One region of the Bradyrhizobium sp. MI1.3 genome, then DNA from elsewhere that is predicted to be linked to it. Evidence: riboswitches for the same ligand, from Rfam matches in the RefSeq annotation. Region 1 holds a riboswitch; the other holds the start of a gene.
What was found. A riboswitch is a leader RNA that binds a small molecule or an ion and turns the genes downstream of it on or off. The one in region 1 is predicted to bind cobalamin.

Region 1 (4,522 bases):
GCGGTGAATGAATGTCATAGACGCCTGGCCCGATTTCATTAGGATATTTGTAGCTCTTGAAAGCGTCGAGCAATTCCATTTTGGAGCGCGACGCCTCGATTGAAATGACGTCGGCATCCATTGCTGCGATCGCATCGATGATTTCGTTGAACTCGGAATAGCACATGTGCGTATGGATCTGAGTTCCGTCAGCGACAGCGGAGGAGCAAACGCGGAAACTGTCCACTGCCCAATCGAGATAGTCCTTCCACTGCGATTTGCGCAGCGGCAATCCCTCCCGCAACGCAGCCTCGTCGATCTGGATCATGGTCGCTCCAGCCGCCTCAAGGTCGATGACCTCGTCTCGGATCGCGAGAGCGATCTGTCGGCATGTCTCGCTCCGCGGGATGTCGTCACGGACAAACGACCAGTTCAGGATCGTCACCGGTCCGGTCAGCATAGCCTTGACGGGTTTTTTGGTCAGAGACTGCGCATGTCGCCACCATTTAACGGTCATGGGCTTCGGGCGGGAGACATCTCCAAACAGGATAGGAGGGCGAACGCACCGCGAGCCATAAGACTGAACCCAGCCGTGCTTGGTGAATGCGAAACCCAACAGCTGCTCGCCAAAGTATTGAACCATGTCATTGCGCTCGAACTCACCGTGTACGAGCACGTCCAGGCCGATATCTTCCTGCCAATGCACGGTATGGGCTGTCTCCGCTTTCAGAAGCTGCTCGTACTGCGTGTCATTCAGCGCTCCCCGCGCATGAGCTGCACGCGCATTGCGGACGTCCGCCGTTTGCGGGAAGGATCCGATGGTTGTGGTTGGAAACATCGGCAATGCGAAGGCGACGCGCTGGACGTCGGCGCGCTGGGTGAACGCACTGCGACGGCGACGCATGCTATCGTCGATCGCGGCCATTCGTCCGGCGACGTTCGCACTGTGGATCTTCGGCGATGTTTCGCGGGTGACGGATGCATCCTCTGAGAGCGTGAGTTCATCGGCCACGTCGGCAGCATGGCCAGCCAGCGCTTTGCCCAATATCGAAAGTTCCTTGATCTTCTGCACTGAGAACGCCAACCACGTCTTCAGATTGGGATCGAGATCGATCTCTAGTTCAATGTCGGTCGGAACATGAAGCAGCGAGCAGGAGGGGGCAATCTGAACACGGTCCCTGCCCAGTTTTTTGACCATAGGAGCAAGTTGGTCGAGTAGCGCCGGCAGATTAGAGCGCCACACGTTGCGACCATCAACGACACCGAGCGAGACCACGAGATCTCTACCTGCTCTGGCGACAATCGCGTCCAACTGGTCAGGTGCACGAACCAGGTCGACATGAACCCCGGCAACGGGCAAGGCCAAGACTGTTTCAAGATTGTCGCCGACACCCCCGAAGTATGTGGCCAGCATGATTTTAAGGGCCGGCACGGCCTTAGCGAAATGAGCATAGGCCCGGCGGACAGCGGCCCGAGATGCTTCGTCGGCGTCCATCACTAGGCATGGCTCGTCGAGCTGAACCCATTCAGCGCCGCGCGAGGCTAGTTCGCGGAGAACATCGACATAGACGGGGAGGAGTCGATCAAGCAGCGACAGCGGATTGAATGCGGGATTTACGCTTTTGCCGAGCTTCAGGAAAGTGACTGGGCCCACTAGGACGGGCCGCGTCTGATAACCGAGGCTTCTTGCCTCCTCATATTCCTCAATCGGCTTCCGAGAGGCATGCTTAAAGATCTGATCCTGGTGAAATTCCGGCACCATGTAGTGGTAGTTCGTATCGAACCACTTCGTCATCTCCTGTGCGGCTACGCCGGGCCCATGCTGAGCGTGACCACCGTCTTGAGCGCCACGCGCCATGGTGAAGTAGGTTTTGAGCGACACAGGACCTTCGTTCCAGCCGTAAACGTCGGGAATGGCGCCGACCATTAGGCTGGTATCGAGCACATGGTCGTAGAGCGAGAAGTCATTCGAAGGAATGACGGTCGCACCGCGGGATTTCTGGCGTGCCCAATTAGCGGCACGAAGTCCACTCCCCGCCTCGAGGAGCTCGGCTTCGCTGGATTTTCCCGCCCAGTAGCTCTCGAGTGCGAATTTGAGTTCGCGTCGTGGGCCGATGCGTGACGTCCCCAGTGTGGCAACGGGAAGCGAAAGGATTGACATAGCTTAGACCCCATGTTGGGGCAAAGGCCATGGCGGACGCAGACAGCGAACATCGCGTGAGCGACAACTGCTTGGCGCACACCGGGACGCCCCGCCCGTGGACGATATCTTGTCGAGGCAGGTCTCCTGGCTCACGGGTCGTCGCTGCTGTCCGGCCTTCCCGAAGCCGCATGGCTTCAGTGACTTCGTTGGACAGCGGCTCGCCGCTTACAGTTGCGGGGGCAGCGCCGGCATTGCACCGGCTTCCCTCTTAGCTCCGGATCAAACGAAATCCGGAGACCGCGACGGCTTGAATTATGCGCACGAGGATCGATGCGTCAACCTACCGATTCTCGCTGCGGTATTGCCAAGCGATTACGAGCGCACTAGGCGGGTACGACGGTCTTGCTCGCGGCCTGGTGAATACGCCCGGATCTGTGGAGGCTCCGCTTGTGAATGCATTCGCTCCTTGCTCGCGTAACGGTTGAGCTCCACCACCGGAACGAACCCGGGCCGCTTTCGGTATCTGTGTGATCGCGAGGAGGCGACCTTTTCCGTCAGCAGCTTTTCGAACCTGCGCGTCAGGAACGTGCGATCATCCTCGGCCGGCTCCGTTTGGTCACAGCCCACGAGGCTCCCTAGAAATTTCGAAAGCCGGATTGCTCCAGGACCGCACGGATGATCAGGTCGGCTCCTTGGCGTTCGGCGGGCCCGCGACCAGGCACGAGGTCGTCCGCCTCCGTGAGGTTGGCCAAGATGATCTTCTCGGTGCACTAGGTGTTCACGTGCTGAGCGACTTTTGCGCCCGGCTTCGATGCGTCCGTTGCCGCTCGACGCCGGTCTGCCTCGCCTCGACTCGCCGCCAGCGACGATAGGCCTTAACGCGGCCACTGAGCATCGAGGGCCTTGTCCTTGTTCGTGACAAATTCGACGGTGTCCTCCGACAGAGCCCTTTGAGCGGTTCCTCGAAGTCGCTCAGCGTCTTAAGCTCATAACGATCTTAATCGACCTCGATGCGCCCCATGCGGTCGTGGTCTCCTCAAGGTCCCACATCTACAACTTCGTTCGCGAAATCGAGCGATGAGGCCTTTTGGTCGCGGGCTGCCTATCCTGTCTTGGACGGGACACAGGTGTCAGGGACCGGACAGACCACCGCGCATTGCGGCGTGTCGCAATGGCCCTCGCACTCCGTACATTTTTTGACATCGATAACGTAAATGTCGCGCTTCAGACTGATCGCCGCGTTGGGACACTCGAACTCACATGCGCCACAAACGGTGCATTGCGAAGCGACGATCTTGTAAGCCATGCCTTCCGACTCCTTAGGCGAGCGATGCCATGGGCGATCCCTTTCAAATGCCGTGCCAAACGCAGACGCGCTCAATGTTGGGCAATTTGCTCAATTCGGCTGTCCCGGATCTGAGACCATGTTGCATCTGCGACAGCAACAGGTCGCTTCAATTTCAGGCTACGAGCCCTCGGGCCCTCTTGCGAGAGTCAGTCGCGACTTGACGCTGGAAGCGTCCGTCGGTTTGTTTGGCACGCAGCGCGGGGGCAAGCGAGGCTGACGCTTCCTCAACCGGCGGCGACAAAAAACCGCCAACGGACGCAGGTCTACGTTGGATCTCGGCAAACCTCCGGTCACACACCCCGACTGGAGGTTTGTGCAAGCCTCGCTCATGGCTGCAACGCTAGCTGCGCGGAGGACTCGCTGGAGGCATGCCAAAACGGGCTTGTGGTATAACAAGCTTCGGAGGGAAATGAAGTGGCGGCGGGACGAGCGACACTGGCCTTGCAGACCGAATTGCACTCAGCCTCATGCCTGGTGCCGAGTAGGCATGGCGGTGCTCGTGAGCGTCGCTTGGCCGCACTCAGCCACTCGCACACTATTTTTGACGAGCTGGAGCAGGGTTGAAAGATGACTGTGCAAATTGCTTCAGTGGCATGGCTTTTCCGAACAGATGGCCCTGCGCAAGGTCGAAGCCGAGTTCGGCCACAGCGATTAGGTCAGCCTGGCTCTCCACACCTTCGGCGACGGTGCGCACATTGTACGCTTTGGCTAGATCGACGATATGGCGGCACACCGTTCGCTTGAGGGGCCCATTCGCGCAGCCGCCGACGAACTGACGATCCACTTTCAATTTCATGAACGGGAATTTTGTCATCCCCATCAGCTGCGGCCAATTGGCACCGACATTGTCGATTGCAAGGCCAATGTTGTGAAAGCGAACCTCACGCGCAACCTCGACCAGGAGATCTAGGTTCTGGATCGCTTCCACGCTCTCGATTTCAATCGTCAAACCGCCGAAAGCGGCGTGCGACGGCATGCGCCGACAGAGATCGCGTACCGCCTGCGGGTCAATCAGGAATGCTGCCGGGAGATTGATGGAGAGATCGATCGAA
Region 2 (4,522 bases), on a different contig from region 1:
CCGCTTGTCGGCGGCTGGCTTCTCTGAAAGGCGCTGCCAGGCCGCAACGCGCGCGGCGACGGCCTTCACGCGCTCCTCGTCGGGCCTGTGTGCCAGATGCGAGAATTGCAGATCGGGATCGCGCATCGCGGCCGATTTGAAGCTCACCACGCCCGCAAACAGGCGGCCATCGACCTCGGGCAGCACCACATGCATCGCGAGGTCGCCGGGCGACAGGCCGCGGAGCGAGCTCGCCCAATCCTCGCGGCGTGCCGTGGAGAGCGCGACCTGGAACACCGGGCAGGATGCGGCATCGAACGGCATCGTGCCGTCGTCGCCCATCGCCGAGAACGCCGTCGCATTGACGATCGCGGCCGGAGGATTTTGCGCAAGATGCACCCGCAACCAATCCGCAACGCCTGGAGCCTTCAGCGAGGTGACGAAGACGCCGTGCGCGTCGAACCCCTTCTCGCGCAGCGCCGCGATCAGGGCATCGACCGGGCCAGTGTCCGCGGCGGTGAGATAGGAGCGATAGAAGATCACCAGTGCGTGCGGCTTCCCTTCGCGGGCCTGCGGCGTCGCCATGACACCGCGCGCCGGATCGTAAAAGCCCATCTCCGGCACGGTCATCTCGCCGATAATAGGTCCCGCATAGAGGCCCGAAGCCAACGCAAGCTGCGCGATTGCGGCTTGCGACGCGACAGGGCCACCGGTGTCGCAGAGCACCTTGAGCCGCCGCAATGTCGAGACCGGCAGGGTCGAATAGGCATCCAGCCGCGTGTCATCGCGGCCGTCGGCCGGCAGCACGGCCAGCACGATGCCGCGCTGCTTCGCGAGTTGCTGCAGGGCCGCGAGCCCATATGGCCAATAGGATTCCCCACCGATCAGACGCACGAGGATGCCGCGCGCCTGCGCAAGCGTGCGCTCGATATAGGTGTCGACCGAGAGCGGATGACGCAGTTCGGCGAGATTGACGAGCCGTAGCGACGGCAGGCTGTCGCGACCACGGCGCCAACCGGCCGCGAACGCCGCTAGATCGGAATCCGAATACGAGAGCACCACGAGATCGGCCGGGTCCTGGCCGATGTCCCTTGGTATCGCGGTCTCCTCGAGACCGCGGCTCTCGCGGAAGACGACGTGCATCAGATGCCAGTTCCTGAAAGACCGAGTCCCGCCTTGATCGCGGCTTCATCAATGTTTCCGTGCTCGCCGATCACGACGAGCTTTGACTGCCTCGCACCCGCGCCCCAGGGCTTGTCGAACTGGTGGCGCACGCGCTCGCCGACCGCTTGCAGCAAGAGGCGCATCGGCTTGCCTTCCATCGCGATGTAACCCTTGACGCGCAGCACATTCTGCTCGCGCGCCAGCCGCTGAACGGATGCAACCAGCGCGTCGATATCGGTGACCTCGGGAAGATCGATCACGACCGACGCAAAATCGTCGTGCTCATGATCCTCCTCGCCGTCGTGATGCGAGGGACGCGCGGCGAGATCGTTCTCGGCGGCAGCACCGAGGCCGAGGATGAGGCGCGCGTCGATGGCGCCGTCGGTGATCGCCAGCATCGGCACGCGGCGCGGCATCTCGGCGGTGATCGCCGCTTTGGCGGCTTCGAGCCCTGCCGCGCCCGCAAGATCCGCCTTGGTCAGCAGCACGATGTCGGCGCAGGCGATCTGGTCCTCGAACACTTCCGACAGCGGCGTCTCATGGTCGAGATTCTCGTCCGCCGCACGCTGCGCCTCGACGGCGTCAGGATCGGGCGCGAAACGGCCGGCGGCGACAGCTTCGGCGTCGGCGAGCGCGATCACACCATCGACCGTGATCCGCGAACGGATCTCCGGCCAGTCGAACGCCTTCAACAGCGGCTTGGGCAGCGCCAGGCCCGAGGTCTCGATCAGGATATGATCGGGGCGCACCGGTCGCGACAGCAGCTTCTCCATGGTTGGAATGAAATCGTCGGCGACGGTGCAGCAGATACAGCCATTGGCGAGCTCGATGATGTTCTCTTCCGGGCAATTCGCATCGGCGCAGGATTTCAGAATCTCGCCATCGACGCCCTCGCTGCCGAACTCGTTGACGAGCACCGCGAGCTTCTTGCCGTTGGCATTGGCAAGCAGATGCTGGATCAGCGTGGTCTTGCCGGAGCCGAGAAAGCCCGTGACGACCGTGACCGGGACTTTTGCGAGCGAATTCATTCGGCGGCCTCCGGCACGACGGCCAAGGTGGGAATGGGGGGAATGCGGGCAAGCGATTGCTTGCGGAAGATCTCCGGGCGGCTGCGCCAGGGCACGAGGCCGTCGGGCGCGGCCGCATAGGCCGCGGCGCCCGCGACCACGTCGCTCGCATTCGCATCCGACAGACGGCCATAAACATAGGACCAGCGGCCGGGCGCGCTGAGCGCGACCGAGCAACCCTGGTTGCACGCAGACAGGCATTCGACGGGAACCACGCTGACGCCGTCGGGCACGCCGGCCTCGAGGATCGCACCATGGAGGCGCTTACCCGGCGTCGTCTCGCCCTCGCCAAGCGTCTGGCCGGCGCGGCAGGTGATGCAGACATGAAGTGTGACGGTCATCGCTTCTTCCAGAATAAACAGCGGGAAGCGATGAGGCCCACGAACCGTTCTTGCGAAGGTCCGTTTCCCCGTCGCGGAACACCCCGTCCGCCGGTCCAAAATCGTCCGCGCTGGCAGGTCTCCCGGCTTCCGGAGCAGGGTTTCCCCTTCGATCCCCGCCTTCCCGATCCCCTAGGGGTCAGTGGCTTCGGGCATCTCTCCGGTCACGGTCGCGGGGGCGGCTGCATTTTGGAACCAAATCTTGCCGATTCGGACCCTATCGCATTCCCTCTTCGCCTGTCGTAGGACAGGAACCAACGCCGGGTCACCATTTGCCCCCGACCGCCTCTTGTCAAGCCGAAGGACCCCGTCCGATGACGTCAGAACCGGATACCCAGACGGCCGACGAAACCGACGCCCGTCACGCCTCGAAAATGGCGAAGAAGAAGGTCGCCCGCGACAAGATCATGGCGACCAAGAGCGGCGAAAAGGGCCTCATCATCGTCCACACCGGCGCCGGCAAGGGCAAGTCGTCCTCGGCCTTCGGCATGATCGTCCGCTGCGTCGCCCATGGCTTCCCCTGCGCGGTCGTGCAGTTCATCAAGGGCGCCTGGGACACCGGCGAGCGCCGCATGCTCACCGGTCATTTCGGCGACCTCTGCCAATTCCACGCCATGGGCGAGGGTTTTACCTGGGAGACGCAGGACCGCGCCCGCGATATCGCAGCCGCGCGCGCCGGCTGGGAAAAGGCCAAGGAACTGATCCTCGACCAGAATCTCCGCATGGTCGTGCTCGACGAGATCAACATCGCGCTGCGCTACGATTATCTCGACATCGCCGAAGTTGTCGATTTCCTGGTGACCTCGAAGCCACCGATGACGCATGTCGTGCTCACCGGGCGCAACGCCAAGGACGAGCTGATCGAGATCGCCGATCTCGTCACCGAGATGACGCTGATCAAGCATCCCTTCCGCTCCGGCATCAAGGCGCAAGCCGGCGTCGAGTTCTAAGAAACTCGCGATGGCGCGCGCATTGATGATCCAGGGGGCCGGCTCGGACGTGGGCAAGTCGCTCATCGTCGCCGGTCTCGCGCGCGCGTTTGTTCGACGCGGCCTGCGCGTGCTCCCGTTCAAGCCGCAGAACATGTCGAACAATGCTGCCGTCACGGTCGACGGCGGCGAGATCGGCCGCGCCCAGGCGCTCCAGGCGCTCGCCGCCGGCGTCGAGCCGCACACCGACATGAACCCGGTGCTGCTCAAGCCCGAGACCGATGTCGGCGCGCAGGTGATCGTGCAGGGAAAACGCATCGCGACCGCGCGTGCGCGTGAATATGCGGCGATGAAGCCGTCATTGATGGGCGCCGTGCTGGAGAGCTTCGAGCGGCTGAAGGCGCGCGCCGATCTCGTGCTGGTGGAAGGCGCCGGCAGCCCGGCCGAGGTGAACCTGCGCAAGGCCGACATCGCCAATATGGGTTTTGCGCGCAAGGCTGGCGTGCCGGTCGTGCTGGTCGGCGATATCGACCGCGGCGGTGTCATCGCGCAACTCGTCGGCATCAAGGCGGTGATCGACCCGGATGATGCCGCGATGATCCAGGGTTTTGTCATCAACAAGTTCCGCGGCGATCCCACGCTGTTCGACGACGGCTATAAGCTGATTGAAGAAAAGACCGCATGGCGCGGCTTTGGCGTGCTGCCCTGGTTCGCGCGCGCCGGCGAGCTGCCGGCTGAGGATGCGCTGGGCCTGAGCGATGCGCGCAAGCCGGGCCAATGCAAGATCGCCTGTCTCGCGCTGTCGCGGATCGCCAATTTCGACGATCTCGATCCGCTCAAGCTCGAGCCTGGCGTCGATCTCGTGATGGTGCGGCCGGGCGAGGCAATTCCCGGCGACGTCAGGCTCGTCATCATTCCCGGTTCGAAATCCACGCGCGGCGACCTCGCCTTTCTGCGCGCGCAGGGCTGGGACATCGATCTCCTGGCGCACTACCGCAGAGGC

Region 2: it holds a riboswitch for cobalamin, as region 1 does, so the genes downstream of both, AC0L3A_RS00950 (DUF1636 domain-containing protein) here and metE (5-methyltetrahydropteroyltriglutamate--homocysteine S-methyltransferase) in region 1, are expected to answer to the same signal.

Annotation. Positions count from the first base shown of each region.
Region 1 is NZ_JBVVPQ010000050.1:9,459-13,980, reverse strand. Features, by position in the region: gene metE (5-methyltetrahydropteroyltriglutamate--homocysteine S-methyltransferase) at 1-2,140, opposite strand, end outside; cobalamin riboswitch at 2,240-2,439, opposite strand; gene AC0L3A_RS28640 (4Fe-4S binding protein) at 3,225-3,428, opposite strand; gene AC0L3A_RS28635 (EAL domain-containing response regulator) at 4,006-4,522, opposite strand, start outside.
Region 2 is NZ_JBVVPQ010000001.1:212,139-216,660, forward strand. Features, by position in the region: gene cobN (cobaltochelatase subunit CobN) at 1-1,122, opposite strand, end outside; gene cobW (cobalamin biosynthesis protein CobW) at 1,122-2,171, opposite strand; gene AC0L3A_RS00950 (DUF1636 domain-containing protein) at 2,168-2,551, opposite strand; cobalamin riboswitch at 2,647-2,864, opposite strand; gene cobO (cob(I)yrinic acid a,c-diamide adenosyltransferase) at 2,905-3,540, shown strand; gene AC0L3A_RS00960 (cobyric acid synthase) at 3,551-4,522, shown strand, end outside.